2 regions of the Pseudarthrobacter sp. Y6 genome follow, and region 2 is predicted to be linked to the other one. Evidence: riboswitches for the same ligand, from Rfam matches in the RefSeq annotation. Region 2 holds a riboswitch; the other holds the start of a gene.
The links. Region 2 has a riboswitch for thiamine pyrophosphate ahead of thiO (glycine oxidase ThiO). Riboswitches for the same ligand answer to the same signal wherever they lie in the genome.
Positions count from the first base shown of each region.

Region 1 (7,875 bases), 460 kb from region 2:
AGGGCTACACCCTCGCTGAACTGAAGAAGGTTGAGGCCAGCCGGGAACTGCTGGAGCAGCACTACGAAGAGCACGTGGGCAAGCCGTTCTACGAGCCCCTCGTTGAATTTATGCTGAGCGGACCGGTTGTCGCCGCGATCTTCGAAGGCCACCGCGTCATCGAGGGCTTCCGGTCCCTCGCCGGCACCACCGACCCCACCACGGCAGCTCCCGGCACCATCCGTGGTGACTTCGGCCGCGACTGGGGCTTGAAGGTCCAGCAGAACCTGGTCCACGGCTCCGACTCTGTGGACTCGGCCGAGCGCGAAATCAAGATCTGGTTCCAGGACTAAATCCAGCACCCACCAAGTAAAGGCGCGAACTGGCACGTAATACCCTCAAATCCGAGATTTGAGGGTATTACGTGCCAGTTCGCGCCTTTTGTGCGTATTGTGGGGCGGCTTAGAAGCCCGAGGTTCCGGCAAACACCTGGATGAAGGCGAAGAAGATCGTGGCGATGACCGCCACGTAGAGCAGCGCCGTGATGATCCAGCCCGAGTCGCCGAAAACCCTTGCCGCACCGGCCGGGACGGGGATGATGCCGTGGACGACGTTGCGGATGGTTACCCAGACGAAGAGTGGGATCATCGCGGCCCAGACGATCATGCAGTACGGGCACAGGACGTGGATGTCGTAAAGTGCCTGGGACCAGAGCCACACCACAAACGCGAAGCCGAGTGTGACGCCGGCCTGGAGTCCTGTCCAGTACCAGCGGGCGAAGGTGGCGCCGGACAGCAGGGCCATGCCCACGGTGATGATGACGGCGAACGCGACGATGCCAATAAACATGTTGGGGAACCCGAACACCGAGCTCTGCCACGTCTGCATGACCTGACCGCATGAGATCCACGGATTAACGTCGCAGGCCGTTACGTGATTCGGATCCTCGAGGACGGCGAGCTTTTCCAGGACCAGCGTTCCCGAGGCCAGCCAGCCGATGGCGCCGGTGATGACCATCAGCCAGCCGAGCGGCCGGTTACGCGCCATCGGCGGCACAGTCCCGGGCGTGGCGGGCAACGGCTCCGCCGCAGGGGAGGCAGCCGGCGTGTCGGTGCCGTGGGAGGAAATGCTGGGCATGGTGTGTGGCGTCCTTTGCTTCGGGTGCTCCTTGCCCCGATTGTAACGCCGTTGGCTGGAAGCAGCATTCAGTCAGCGGCCTCACGGACTGATCCGTTGCCCGTGGTTCCGCCGTCTTTCAGCCCGGGTGTGAGAGAATGAACATGGCTGGAGGCCGACCCACATTCGGACTCCGGTCCGGTGGCTTGTTTCAAGACCGCCAATGATGAGCAGGGCAGGCTTCGGATTCTCTGATCCGGCTTCCCGCAATTCCATTGGTCGGCACCTGGTTGTGGCGTGTAGAACAACGGGTTTCAGGACACAGCCGACGGCTCCCACGGGCTGCCGCACCCCTCTGCCGGTGCGAACCTGGGAGTATCCACTTGACTTCTGTCAACGCCTGCGGGTTTTGACAATATGTGCCCCAATGGGTGCCGGATGTGGCGGTACGTCAGGGGCAGGAGTGTTGCCACATATGGAAAACGAACAAGCACCAGCCGTTAATGATGAAGCCGCCGTCGAGGTTGCGGAAGCGCCCAAGAAGGCCACCCGGACGCGTCGGAAGGCAGCGCCGAAGGCCGCAGAGACCGCACCAGTGACTGACGCTGCCGCCCAGGCTGTGCCTGCAGCAGACGCCGCGGTCCCGGCCGCTGAGGACGCCGCACCGGAACCTAAGGCGCCGGTTCGCCGGACCCGCGCACGTAAGAAGGTGGACAGCGCCGAACCGTTGCCGGCTTTCGCTGTTGAAGCCGCGGAAGCACCTGCCGCCGCCGTGGTTGCCGAGCCCGCCGCCGTGGAGGCTGACGCCGTCGAACCCGCGGCCGACGCCGCAGCCCCTGAGGCTGCCGCCGAGACCAAGCCTGTCCGCCGTCGCCGCGTTGCCACACGCAAAACCTCGGCCCCCGACGTTGCTTCCGCGGCTGCAGAACAAGGAGCTCCTGAGGAGCAGGCAGCCCCTGAAGCTGCAGCAGCGCCGGCCCCGGAAGCGCAGGAAGTCGCTGCTGCGGAGGCCGCCGCAACCGCAGCAACCGCCGTCGCCCCCGCCAACGCTGCTGCTCCGGCCGACGAACCACCTGCTGCTCAGCCTGCCAGCCCGTTCAGTTCACTGTTCCTCGAGCCGGTGTCCACCACGTCGGTCCTGTTCCAGGCCCCTGACCTCAGCACCGCGGTCCGGCCCGCACCGGCCGCAGCCGTGGAAGAACCGGAAGCGGACGACGCCGAAGACGGCGAAGAGGACGACGCCAACGGCCGCCGCCGGCGCCGCAGCCGTGGCCGCCGCGGGCGCAGCCGCACCGGCGACAGCGATGCTGATGCCGACACCGAAGGCGACGACGGCGCAGTCGAAGAAGCAGATGAGGAATCCGCCGGACAGGCCGATGAGGGCGTGACGTCCCGCCGTCGTCGTCGCCGCCGCCGCGGCGACCAGGACCTGGAGCTGACCGGGGGAGAGGGCGATGACCCGCCCAACACGGTGACCCGTGTCCGCGCGCCGCGCGCCGCGACCGAAGCGCCGGTCAACAACCGCGTCACGTCCGTCAAGGGCTCCACCCGCCTCGAAGCCAAGAAGCAGCGCCGCCGCGAATCCCGCGACACCGGCCGCCGCCGCACCGTCATCACCGAGGCCGAGTTCCTGGCCCGCCGTGAATCCGTTGACCGGCAGATGATCGTCCGCCAGCGCGACGACAGAATCCAGATCGGCGTCCTCGAAGACGGCGTCCTGGCCGAGCACTTTGTCTCCAAGACCCAGCAGGACTCCCTGATCGGCAACGTCTACCTCGGCAAGGTGCAGAACGTCCTGCCGTCCATGGAAGCGGCGTTTGTTGACATCGGACGCGGCCGCAACGCCGTCCTGTACGCCGGTGAAGTGAACTGGGAGGCCGTTAACCTCGAAGGCAAGCAGCGCCGGATCGAGAATGCGCTGAAGTCCGGGGACACCGTGCTGGTCCAGGTCACCAAGGATCCTGTGGGCCACAAGGGCGCACGCCTGACCAGCCAGATCTCCCTGCCCGGCCGCTACCTCGTCTACGTGCCCGGCGGCTCCATGACCGGCATCTCCCGTAAGTTGCCCGACGTCGAACGCAACCGTCTCAAGCGCATCCTCAAGGACCGCCTGCCCGAGCACGCCGGCGTCATCGTCCGCACCGCCGCCGAAGGAGCTTCGGAAGAGGAGCTCACGCACGACATCAACCGCCTGCGGGCGCAGTGGGAGGGCATCGAAGGCCAGTCCACGTCCACCAAGATCCTCGCGCCGGAGCTGCTCTACGGCGAACCTGACCTCACCATCAAGGTGGTCCGTGATGTCTTCAACGAGGACTTCTCGAAGCTGATCGTCTCCGGTGAAGAGGCCTGGGACACCATCGAGGCCTACGTCACCTACGTTGCCCCCGACCTCGTGGGCCGCCTGGAAAAGTGGACCAAGGACCAGGACATCTTTGCCGCGTGGCGGATCGACGAGCAGATCCACAAGGCCTTGGAACGCAAGGTCTTCCTGCCTTCCGGCGGCTCGCTGGTCATCGACCGCACCGAAGCCATGACCGTGGTGGACGTCAACACCGGCAAGTTCACCGGCAGCGGCGGCAACCTCGAGGAAACCGTCACCAAGAACAACCTTGAGGCAGCTGAAGAAGTGGTCCGGCAGCTCCGTCTCCGCGACATCGGCGGCATCATCGTCATCGACTTCATCGACATGGTCCTCGAATCCAACCGCGACCTGGTCCTCCGCCGCATGGTGGAATGCCTGGGCCGCGACCGTACCAAGCACCAGGTGGCCGAAGTGACTTCGCTGGGCCTCGTGCAGATGACGCGCAAGCGGATGGGCACCGGGCTCCTGGAAGTCTTCGGGGAGCAGTGCGAAACCTGTGCAGGCCGCGGAATCGTCACCCACAACGACCCCGTGGAACACCGCCGCGCCAACACCGTAGCCGCCGAGCACCACGTGCAGCGCGCGGATCACCGCCCTGACAGCCAGCGCACAGACAACCTGCGCAGCGACACACAGCGCACCGACAGCCAGCGCCCGGACAGCCAGCCGGGTGGCCGCACTGACCGGAAGCGCCGCCGCGGACGCGGCGGCCAGCCGCTGGAATCTGCACCGGCAGCTCCGGTGCAGATCCACACGGTCCACCCGGAACCGAGTGACGCCGAGCGCCATGCCAAGGCTGAGGCCACGCGGGCAGCGCTTGCGAACATTGCGGCCGCAGCCCACGCTGCGCACATGCACGACGACGAAGTGGCTCACGCATCAGCCGCCGCGGGCCAGCTGCCCGCTGCGCCGGTGCAGGCTCCGGCTGAGCGGTCCGAGACGGACTCCAACGGCCGCCCGGCAGCTGTGCTGACGTTCGGCGGCGAGCGGGTAGTGCTGCCGTTCGTAGAGCACCACGAAGACCATCCGCACGCACCTGCCCTGACACTTGACCGCCTCGCGGAGGCCTTCGCCCACCTTGGCGAGCCGGCCCCTGTAGCGGAAAGCAAGCCGTCGGCAGTCCAGGCAACTGAAAGCCAGCCGGCCGAACCTGCCCGTCAGCAGCAGCAGCCTGCCGTGGCGGAGAAGGACTACTCCGACCACACCGAGCAGCCCCGCGCCCGCCGTCCGCGGCGTAACCGGAGTGCCAGTCGTGCCCAGGGCGCAGCCAACGCCACGTCCGTGGAGCATCACGAAGCCGTTCCGGGGGCTGCCGCTGGACACATGCATGCCGCCAAGGCCCCGGAGCCCGTCAGGGCTCCTGTGGCTGACAAGCCGGCGGTCACCAATGCGCCTATCATCCTGGGCGTAGGGGTTCCGGCCTCGGAGCTCTGACCGAACACTAGGGCGAGCCAATACAGCGGCGCCCGGACGTGCCTGTGGATCACAGGCTGCGTCCGGGCGTCCGGCGTTAAGTCCCGAGGAACGCTAGGCTGGTGACTGACACGGGGTGCCGCGCAGAGAGCCGGCTGAGATCCACACCCGTTGAACCTGTCCGGTTAGCACCGGCGAAGGGATGTCTCCTTTGGCTTCAACTTCTGTCCTTCCTCCTGCAACGCCCCCAACCACGGCAACCCCCGCTGAGGTCCGGCCTGCACTAGGCCGCTCTTCTGCGGTCCAGGTGCTGCGTGAGGTCCCCCGTGTGCTGTCCATTGCCGGCTCGGATCCCTCAGGTGGCGCGGGCGTCCAGGCCGACCTCAAAAGCATTGCGGCTCTTGGCGGCTACGGCATGGCGGCCATCACCGCTCTGACAGTCCAAAACACGCAGGGGGTCCAGGCGGTTCACGTCCCGCCGGCGACCTTCCTGGGCCAGCAGCTCGATGCCATCAGCGACGACATCACCATCGACGCGGTCAAGATCGGCATGCTGGGCGACGCTGCGGTGATTGGCGTGGTGCGGGACTGGCTGGAAAGGGTGCGTCCCGCCGTCGTCGTTCTTGATCCTGTGATGGTGGCCACCAGCGGAGACCGGCTGCTGCACGAGTCTGCCGAGGCAGCCCTGCGGGGGCTGCTCCCGCTCGCGGACCTGATCACCCCAAACCTGGCCGAACTGGCCATCCTGGTGGGGGAGCCGCAGGCGCGGGATTGGCCTGATGCGCTCGGGCAAGGGCAGCGGTTGTCCGCCGCGACCGGTGCCACCGTCCTGGTCAAGGGCGGCCATCTCGACGGCGGTGCGTGCCCGGATGCCCTGGTCAACGCCGCCGGGCTGCTCGCCCAGGAGGTGGTGGAAGTGAGCGGGGACAGGATCCCCACCCGCAACAGTCACGGCACCGGCTGCTCGCTGTCGTCGGCCATGGCTACGGCTCAGGCCAGGCTGGGGGACTGGGAGGCCGCACTGCGGAAAGTTAAGCCTTGGCTGGTTGGCGCGCTGCAGGCCTCGGACCAGTTGGAGGTGGGCGGGGGCCAGGGCCCCATCAACCACTTCCATCACATGCAGGAGGTTCCGGCAGTCGGGGAATTCGCTCAGACGCTGCGGCGGGCGTCGGCACCGGATCTGGAGGCCATCTACGGACTGGACTTCATCCGCGACCTTGCGGCCGGCACGTTGGCTGAAGAACAGTTCGCCTATTACCTCGCCCAGGATGCCATTTACCTCAACGGCTATTCGCGCGTCCTCGCCCGGGCCAGTGCGCTGGCCCCCACGGAAGCTGCCCAGCTGTTCTGGGCAAAGTCGGCCCGGCAATGCCTTGAGGTCGAATCTGAACTGCACCGCACGTGGCTGAGCACCAGGACCGTGGAATCCGTCCTTGGACCTGTCACCAAGTCCTATGTGGACCACCTGCTGGCAGCCTCGGCCTCCGGCAGTTACGCGGTCCTCATGGCGGCGGTGCTGCCGTGCTTCTGGTTGTACGCCGAGGTGGGGCAGACCCTCCACGCGGAGTTCCTGGCTGCCGCTGCACCGGCGGCGCATCCTTATGCTGACTGGCTGCGTGCCTATGCTGACGACGACTTCGCGCAGGCCACCCGCGACGCGATCGCCTTGGCTGATGATGCCGGACGAGGCGCATCCGCGGCTGAACGTGCGGCGATGCTGGTGGCGTTCAGGCAGTCATGCCGGTTCGAAGTGGAATTCTTCGACGCGCCGCGTATTCACGCCTGACGGTCTTGGGCCCGCGCGGCCTGTACGATAGTCAGGCACGGTTTTGGATTGTCAGTGCAGTACCTGCTTGTGGGTCCTATCACAGACAACGGACCGTAACCAGCCTCATTTGCGGCCGAAGGCAAAATTAGCGTATTCTTGATCTTCGGTGCTTACGCCAACACTTGGGTTACGACCCCACGGCGTTGAGGCACAGCGAGAGCCCAGCCAATTATGGAAACGGGTTCAGCACGCAAATTTAGTAATAAACGTCGAGAGAAGTGAGTTCCCAAGTGGTGTACGCGATTGTCCGCGCAGGCGGCCGCCAAGAGAAGGTTTCCGTTGGAGACTTCGTTACCCTGAACCGCGTCCCCGGTGGAGCCGGCAGCACCTTTGAGTTGCCCGCACTGCTCCTGGTAGACGGTGACAAAGTCACCTCTGCTGCTGCGGACCTGGCCAAGGTAACGGTTACGGCTGAGATCCTCGAAGACCTCCGTGGTCCGAAGATCGTCATCCAGAAGTTCAAGAACAAGACCGGTTACAAGAAGCGCCAGGGTCACCGTCAGGAATTGACCAAGGTCAAGATCACGGGTATCAAGTAACTCTTCGTTACTGTTCAGGTTCTTCAGCAGATTCCCCAGAATTTAAAGGCAGGCATTTCAAATGGCACATAAAAAAGGCGCGAGTTCCACTCGCAACGGTCGTGACTCCAACGCCCAGTACCTCGGCGTCAAGCGCTTCGGCGGCCAGGTAGTTTCCGCAGGCGAGATCATCGTCCGCCAGCGTGGCACCCACTTCCACCCGGGCGCCGGCGTTGGCCGTGGCGGCGACGATACTCTGTTCGCACTGGCTCCGGGAGCCGTCCAGTTCGGCACCCGCCGCGGGCGCCGCGTCGTCAACATCGTTGCTGCTGCAGCTGCAGAGTAACAAATAGTTCTGAAACGGTGGAGCGGGCCATTTGGTCCGCTCCACTATTCTTTTAACCGCATTACAATCGTCTTGGCGCCCTTGGGCGTCCAGGAAACAGCACTGAGGAGATCCACGTGGCGAGCTTTGTAGACCGGGTAGTACTGCACGTATCCGGCGGTACCGGCGGCCACGGCTGTGTCTCCGTCCACCGGGAGAAGTTCATCCCACTGGGTGGACCCGACGGCGGTAACGGCGGCGACGGCGGCAACGTCATCCTGCGCGTTGACCACCAGACCACTACCCTGCTCGACTACCACCACTCCCCGCACCG
Region 1 is NZ_CP189574.1:2,017,698-2,025,572, forward strand. Features, by position in the region: gene ndk (nucleoside-diphosphate kinase) at 1-332, shown strand, start outside; gene ACQCSW_RS09670 (vitamin K epoxide reductase family protein) at 442-1,116, opposite strand; gene ACQCSW_RS09675 (Rne/Rng family ribonuclease) at 1,571-4,891, shown strand; TPP riboswitch at 4,993-5,090, shown strand; gene thiD (bifunctional hydroxymethylpyrimidine kinase/phosphomethylpyrimidine kinase) at 5,073-6,656, shown strand; gene rplU (50S ribosomal protein L21) at 6,929-7,237, shown strand; gene rpmA (50S ribosomal protein L27) at 7,299-7,562, shown strand; gene obgE (GTPase ObgE) at 7,679-7,875, shown strand, end outside.
Region 1: linked by a shared signal. The riboswitch ahead of thiD (bifunctional hydroxymethylpyrimidine kinase/phosphomethylpyrimidine kinase) and the one ahead of thiO (glycine oxidase ThiO) in region 2 are both predicted to bind thiamine pyrophosphate.

Region 2 (7,875 bases):
AAAACCTTCAGGCCAGCAGCTCGAAGTGGACCTCGCGGGCGGCAATATCGGAGGAGATCAGGCGGACCCGCACCTTGGTGCCGGATTCCAGGTCGCCGCCGCACCGGGCTGTCACGGCGGGTTCGGCGATCTGGATGATCCCCGAGGGGCCGTTCCCGTTTTTTGCAGCACCGTTCTTGGTGCCGTTGCCGTTTTTCCCGCCGCCGTTGCCGTTGTCTTTTTGCGGCTTGGCGCCGGAAATGACGATCGCATCGAATTCCTGGCCCACATGGTTGACCAGGAGCGCGGCCTCTACGGTGTCCAGCGCCATGCGTTCCATCCGCGATGCGAGCTGGTCGGAGCCGGCCATGATCTCCGGCAGGGACGGCAGGGCTACCCGTGCCCAGTCCGGTACCTGCTTGCCGTTGCTCAGGGCTTCGCAGATCACCAGGACAAAGCGGTCGATAAGACGCCGGAGTGGTGCTGTGGTGTGGGCATAGGCGGCGCCGATGGCGGACTGGATGGCGTCTTCCGGGACTGTGCCGTCGAACGCCGTGTAACTGGCGCCGCGGAACAGCATACCGGCGGAGTGCAGGATGGCCAGTTGCCGGGGCTCGGTCGGATCAAGGCTGCGGAGGTATTCGCCGTAGCTGATTTTGCCGTCCCACGGCTTGCCCAAGGCCTCGGTCTGGAGGCGGAAATGACGCAGGGAGCGCTCGTCCGGCGCGGGCATGGTGCGCAGGATGCCCACTTTTCCCGCCAACATCAGGTTTGCCGCCGCCATCCCGGTCATCAGGGAGATCTGGGCATTCCAGTCCTCCACCGGAAGCTGCGGCGCCGCGGCAATCCGGTAGCCGCCGTCGGGTAGTTGGACGATTTCCTGCTCAGGCATGTTCAGGCTCGCACCGCCGCGGCGGCGCTCCAGCTCGACGCGCTTGAGCCCTACTTCTTTCAGGAGCTGCAGGACGGGACCAGCCGTCCCGGCGTCGAGTTCGGCTTGTACTCCCTTGTAGCTCAGCTTGGCCCGGCTGCGGATGGAGGCCCTCCGGACAGTCACAGTGGAGACCTGCGCCGCGTCGTCCAGCCCGAACTCCCAAACATAGGCGGAACACAGCTGCCCGGCCAGGAGGCTGCCGGCCCCTTCGCTGATGACCTCCGGGTGCAGCGGGATACGGCCGTCAGGGGCGTAGAACGTCTGGCCCCGGCGGCGGGTCTCTGCGTCCAGTCCGCCGCCGGGGCGGACAAAGGACGGCACGTCAGCGATGGCGTAAAGCACCCGGTAGCCAGTGCCCGCGCGTTCGATGAACAGCGCCTGGTCCAGGTCAGTGGACGACGCCGGATCGATGGTGAGGAAGTCCACATCCGTCAGGTCAGCGCCCGGCAACTCGTGTGCGGCCACTGCCGCTTCCGCGTCCCGGACCGCCTCCGCCGGGTAGGGCCCCGGCAGTTCCAGCTCTGTCCGCAGGGCGCTCAGCGCCGCCGCGAGGTCGTTCGTCTGCTCGTGGACGTTGGGGGCCAACCTATGATGTGACACGAAAGTCAGGTTAGCCCGATTTCCACGGAACGTGCACGCCCAACGTCCGCCACGCGGGGGATTGTCAGGATGCGCCTGCGTCCAGGGCCGCCAGGAGTGCCGCGGCCGCCGCTGCGGGATCGGAGGCTTCGGTAATGGCACGCACCACAACAATCCTGCCGGCACCGGCCTCCACCGCCTGCTCCACGTTGCCGAGATCGATGCCTCCGATGGCAAACCAGGGCAGCGTGGCCTGGGTGCCACCGGCAGCGCCGACCGCCCCCGCTGCGTACCGCACCAGGTCAAGGCCGACGGCGGCACGACCGGGTTTGGTGGGAGTGGCCCAGACCGGTCCGACGCAGAAGTAGTCCAGGCCGCCTTGGGCATTCAGCCCACCGGACAGCCGGATGGCGCCTTCGATCTGCTCGGCGGTGTGCGTGGAAAGGCCGATCGCTGCGCGTGGGCCGAGCAGGGTGCGGGCGGAAGCGACCGGCAGGTCCTTCTGCCCGATGTGGAAGACGGGGGCGCCGGACAGCATCGCGATATCGGCACGGTCATTGACTGCCCACAGCTTTCCGTGGCGTTCGGCCGCCGCCTGAAGCACGGCCAGCAGCTCCAGCTCCTCCTCCGCCTCGATGGCCTTGTCGCGGAGCTGGATGATGTCCACGCCGCCGGCAAAAGCCGCGTCCACAAACTCGCCAAAGTCCCCACGGTCCCGGCGCGCGTCGGTGCACAGGTACAGCCTGGCGCTGTGGGGGAGTCCGGCGCCTATGCCGCCGGTGGGGTCTGTTTCGGTCAAGGATGCGGGGGCGGAAGAGCTGGCGGAGGACGTGCCTGCAGCGGCGAAGGATTGCGCGTTCATGGAAACCAGCCTAATTCCCCTAAACTGGGCGGGTACTGCGGGAGCCCGTTGCAGCCGTCACAAAGCGGCCGGGCTGAGAGGGCGTCAGAGCCGACCGCTTGACCTGATCCGGCTAGTACCGGCGTAGGGAAGGAACCATGTGCCCCCCGCAATAAGCAGCCCACCTGAGACTGCATCAGCCAGCCCGGCCGCAGGCCTGCACGCCGACGTGGCAGTCATCGGCGGCGGAGTCATCGGCCACGCCATAGCCTGGGAAGTTCGGCGATCCGGCCGTTCCGTTGTGCTGATCGATGACGCGCCCGGGAACGGCGCCAGCTGGGCAGCCGCCGGCATGCTTGCCCCTGTGAGCGAACTGCATTACCAGGAGGAAGACCTCCTTGAGCTGATGCTTGCATCCTCCGGCCTGTGGCCTGCCTTCGCGGCAGCCCTTGCCCTGGCCGGGGCTGGAGATACCGGATATCTGACGACGCCGACCCTCGCCATCGGCGCGGACGCTGCGGACCGCCGGGCGCTGATGGACCTCCGGGCCGTGCAGCAGGCCAGCGGCCTGGTGGTGGAACCCCTGACTGTCCGTGAGGCCAGGACGAGGGAATCCCTGCTCAGCCCGGCCATATCCTGCGCCCTGGACATCCCCGCCGACCACCAGGTGGATCCCCGGAAACTGGTGGCGTGCCTCCAGGAAGTCCTTGCCCTCCACGAACCGGGGGCAGGAACCGCCGTGGCAGGTGCCCGCGCGGGATTCGCCGTTGACCAACGCGCCGCTGCCCTTATCTGGGAGGACGGCCGCGTCAGCGGCGTGACCCTCGCACACGGCGGAAGTGTCCAGGCAGGGGAGACTATCGTGGCCAACGGATTGGAGGCGGCGTCGCTGGATGGGCTCCCGGTTGGACTGCACCTGCCCCTGCGGCCTGTCTACGGTGACATTCTTCGACTGGCTGTTCCGCAGCACCTGCGCCCGCTCCTCACCTCGACGGTCCGCGGAATGGTCCATGGTGTGCCGGTCTACATCGTTCCCCGGCAGGACGGCACGGTGGTGATCGGGGCAACGCAGCGGGAGGACGCGCTCGCCGGGACAGGCGACGCTGCTGTCTCGGCCGGTGGCGTCTACCAGTTGCTGCGTGACGCCCAGGTCCTGGTGCCGGCCGTCTTGGAGCTTGAACTCCTGGAATGCACGGCACGGGCAAGACCGGCGACCCCGGACAACGCACCTCTCCTCGGCCGCGTACCGGTTTCCGCACCAAGGACGCGGAACACGGGGAACATTGCCGGGCTGATTGTTGCCACCGGGTTCTTCCGCCACGGAGTGCTGCTTGCTCCGGCGGCGGCGGCCATCTGCCGGGACCTGCTGGACGGCCCGACGGATCCTCGATGGGGGGCCCTCAGCCCGGCCCGCTTTTCAGGAAAGCACCTGGTAGCCGGCACACCGTCCCCACGCAAGGACATTAGCGGTACGAAGGACCTCGACCCACAGAAGGAATCAGCATGAACATCACCCTCAACGGCTCTCGCCATTCCGTGGCGGCCGACGCCTCCATCACCACCCTCATCAGCCAGATCACGGGCCGTCCCCTAGCAGCCAACGGCCAGGCGACAGACGGGCAGAAACTCGGCGTCGCCGTCGCCCATAACTCCGAAGTAGTACCCCGCAGCCAGTGGTTCGTCACGGCGCTCGCCGAAGGTGACGACGTCGAACTGGTCACAGCAGTCCAGGGAGGCTGACACCATGACAGTAACCGGCAACATCAGTACACAGAACCGGCCCGAGGCTGCAGACAGGCTGGTCATCGACGGCGTCGAGCTCGGCTCCCGCCTCATCATGGGCACGGGTGGCGCACCGAGCCTCGACGGGCTGGGCGCTGCCCTGCTGGCGTCCGGAACCGAACTGACCACGGTGGCCATGCGGCGCTATTCGCCGGCTGAATCGGGGTCCCTTTTCCAGCTCCTGGTGGACCACGGGATCCGGATCCTACCCAACACCGCCGGCTGCTTCACCGCCCGGGACGCGGTCATGACGGCGGAACTGGCACGCGAAGCGCTGGAAACCGACTGGATCAAGCTGGAAGTCATCGCCGACGAACAGACCCTGCTGCCGGACGCCGTGGAGCTCGTGGATGCAACGGAACAGCTTGTAAACCTGGGCTTCAAAGTGTTCGCCTACACCAACGATGACCCGGTCCTGGCCCTGCGGCTGGAAAACCTGGGTGCCACCGCGGTCATGCCGCTCGGAGCGCCCATCGGCACCGGCCTGGGAATCCTGAATCCACACAACATCGAACTGATCGTCTCGCGCGCCTCGGTGCCCGTGGTGCTGGACGCCGGCATCGGCACGGCATCCGACGCCGCACTGGCCATGGAGCTTGGCTGTGATGCCGTGCTGCTGGCCACTGCAGTCACGCGTGCGCAGAACCCGGCACTCATGGGGGAGGCCTTCAAACACGCCGTCATCGCCGGTAGGCTGGCGAAAGCGGCCGGCAGGATTCCGCGCCGCGAGCACGCCCTGGCGTCATCGGCCATGGAAGGCCGGGCAGAGTTTCTCTAGGCCGTTTTCTCCAGGCCGGGCGCCCTCGACCAAACGCCGGGGCGGGCTCACCAGACGAGCCAAGGAGGCCGCTATGACCGGCAAGCAAGACACTCTCACGCGTGAGCGGATCGAGGCCGTCCTCGCCGCGCTGCCTGACTGGCAGTACAGGCTGGGCGGGCTGGTCGCTGTCTATAAGACGCCGACGGCGGCCGCCGCACTGGAGCTGATTGCCGCCGTCGGACGCCTGGCGGAAGAGCAGAACCACCATCCGGACCTTGACTGGCGCTTCAACAAGGTGCATCTCCGCTATACGTCCCACGACGCCGGCGGCGAGGTCACTGAGCGGGATGCCGCTGCTGCGGCGGCGGTGAGTGCTGCTGCCGCCCGGCTTGGCGCCACCGCCCAGCCGGCGGGTTAAAGGACGGTGACCACGCACCCTGCTGGGTAGTGGTCACCGGTTCTTAAGGAAACGGGACCGGCCTACAGCTTGAGCGCCTGCGTCAGCCGCTGCGTATCGTGGCTTTCGCGCGTCCGCCCGAGGTAGAGGACCGTCCCGATGGCAGCGACGGTGCCGAGCGCCATGGGCAGGACCCAGGGAATCCACGTCAGGCCCGGCTGGTAGCCAAAACCTGCCGCGATGAAGATGATCCAGCTGACCGCACCCACCACAACGGCAACCCCTGCGGGCAACCCCGTCCCATACCGGGTGTGGCGCCTGTCATTGGCCCAGACAACAAAGCCTGCGGCTACTGTGACCAGGACAACGATGGTCAGCGAAAGCATGGGATCTCCTCGGAAAGCAGCGGCCAACCGCCAAGGCGGCTGGCCGCTGACGTACTAGAACTGGCCGAAACCGACCTTGCGGGCCTCTTCGGCACCGATTTCCACGTAGCCCAGGGCGTTGCCGGGAACGATGATGATGCGTCCCTTGTCGTCCTTGAGACGGAGATCGGTGCCCTTGGTGATGGCTTCTTCAACGACCGTGGCTACAGTGTCTGCATCCTGAGCCGATTCCAGGACGATTTCGCGGCCAATGTTCTGAATGCCGATCTTAATTTCCAAAAGGGGGCCTCCCAGCCAATCAAAGTTTCTTGGGTTCTCTTATTTGTAGTCTAGGACTCTTTGGGGAAGCGCGAGATTCCGCGCCAAGCTAAACGGTAAATGAGGTCGCTGGCCACATCGAGGTCCAGGTTTCCATCCGTTTCCAGCCAATAACGCGCGCTGACCTGGGCCATGCCGGCCAGGCCGCGTCCTAGAAGCTGTGCCTCCAGGTGGGGCAGTTTGGTGTCCTCGGCAATCACACGCGCCACGGCGTCCGCAAACGTCTTGTTGAATGTCTCGAGGCGTGAACTGACATCGGGATCGTTGATGAGGTCTGATTCGAAGACCAGGCGGTGCGCTTGGTCGTCGCTGGCGATGAAGCGGTAGTAGGCGCGCATCACCGCCTGGACACGTTCGTCATTGTCAGTAGTGGAGCTCAAAGCACCGAGCATCAGGTCGGTCAGGGACGCGAGATGGCTGTCCAGCAGGGCAAGATACAGCTCCCGTTTGGACGGGAAGTGCTGGTACAGCACCGGTTTGCTGACATGGGCCGTTTCGGCGATTTCATCCATGGCGGCGCCATGGTAGCCGTTGGCGACAAAAACCTCCTGCGCCGCAGCGAGAAGCTGCGCCCGGCGCTCATCCCGGGGAAGCCGGGCGGACCGCTGGCCCGCGGCCCGTTGAGGTGCGGCCGGTTCGCCGCCGGACGCCCGGTTAGCCCGTGCTTCATGGACCACAGTTGCCCTACTTTCGCTTGCCGTTACCTACACAATACTGCGCGGTAATATGACCGCGCGGCATCTCGGGGCATACATTGAAGTATGGCTTCGACTTTGACCGCAAATGATTCCTCTGTATCACTTAAACCGCTGGTGGAGCCCGCCGGTGAACTGACGCCGGCCGAGGTGGAACGCTACTCACGGCACCTCATCATTCCCGAAATCGGAGCGGTGGGGCAGCGGCGGCTGAAGAACGCCAAGGTGCTGGTCATCGGTGCCGGGGGACTGGGTTCGCCCGCGCTGCTCTACCTGGCGGCAGCGGGCGTGGGGACCCTGGGAATCATCGACGACGACGTCGTTGACCTCAGCAACCTGCAGCGCCAGGTGATCCACGGCGTCGTCGACGTAGGACGGCCCAAGATCGAATCCGCCCGGGACGCCATCGCCGCGCTGAACCCCCTGGTGGAGGTCCGGCTGCACAACGTCAGGCTGGATGCCTCCAACGCACTGGAGCTGTTCGCGGACTACGACCTGATCCTGGACGGGGCGGACAACTTCGCCACCCGCTACCTGGTCAACGATGCCGCTGCCATCCTCGGCAAGCCCTACGTGTGGGGATCGATCTTCCGCTTCGATGGCCAGGTGAGCGTGTTCTGGGAAAAGCACGGACCCACTTACCGGGACCTCTATCCCGAGGCCCCGCCGGCCGGATCCGTGCCCTCCTGCGGTGAGGGTGGCGTCTTCGGCATGCTCTGCGCTGCTGTGGGATCACTCATGGTGACCGAGGCAGTCAAGCTGATCACCGGCGTCGGGCGTTCACTCCTGGGCCGGGTGGCACTGTTTGATGCGCTGGGCGGCACCTGGCGCGAGATCCGCGTGTCCAAGGACCCGGCGGCGGAACCCATTACGGAACTGACGGACTACGAAGCTTTCTGCGGCATCACCCCTGCCGTCTCCGCAGACACGGAGCACACCGTGACGGCAACCCAGCTGGCCACCATGCTGGCGTCCCGGAAGGCAGGCCTGAAGGACTTCGAGCTGGTGGACGTCAGGGAAACCGGTGAACACAACATCGTGAGAATCGACGGCTCGGTGCTGATCCCGCAGGGCAGGATCCTCGCGGGGGAGGCGTGGGCGGAACTCCCGCAGGACAAGGACATTGTGTTCCACTGCAAGGCCGGTACTCGGTCAGCCAACGTGCTGGAGGCTGCGCGGAAGGCCGGCTACCAGCGGGTCAGCC
Region 2 is NZ_CP189574.1:1,553,154-1,561,028, forward strand. Features, by position in the region: gene ACQCSW_RS07450 (RNB domain-containing ribonuclease) at 8-1,513, opposite strand; gene thiE (thiamine phosphate synthase) at 1,578-2,354, opposite strand; TPP riboswitch at 2,382-2,501, shown strand; gene thiO (glycine oxidase ThiO) at 2,494-3,840, shown strand; gene thiS (sulfur carrier protein ThiS) at 3,837-4,073, shown strand; gene ACQCSW_RS07470 (thiazole synthase) at 4,078-4,893, shown strand; gene ACQCSW_RS07475 (4a-hydroxytetrahydrobiopterin dehydratase) at 4,967-5,293, shown strand; gene ACQCSW_RS07480 (hypothetical protein) at 5,356-5,658, opposite strand; gene ACQCSW_RS07485 (DUF3107 domain-containing protein) at 5,713-5,937, opposite strand; gene ACQCSW_RS07490 (TetR/AcrR family transcriptional regulator) at 5,988-6,653, opposite strand; gene moeB (molybdopterin-synthase adenylyltransferase MoeB) at 6,738-7,875, shown strand, end outside.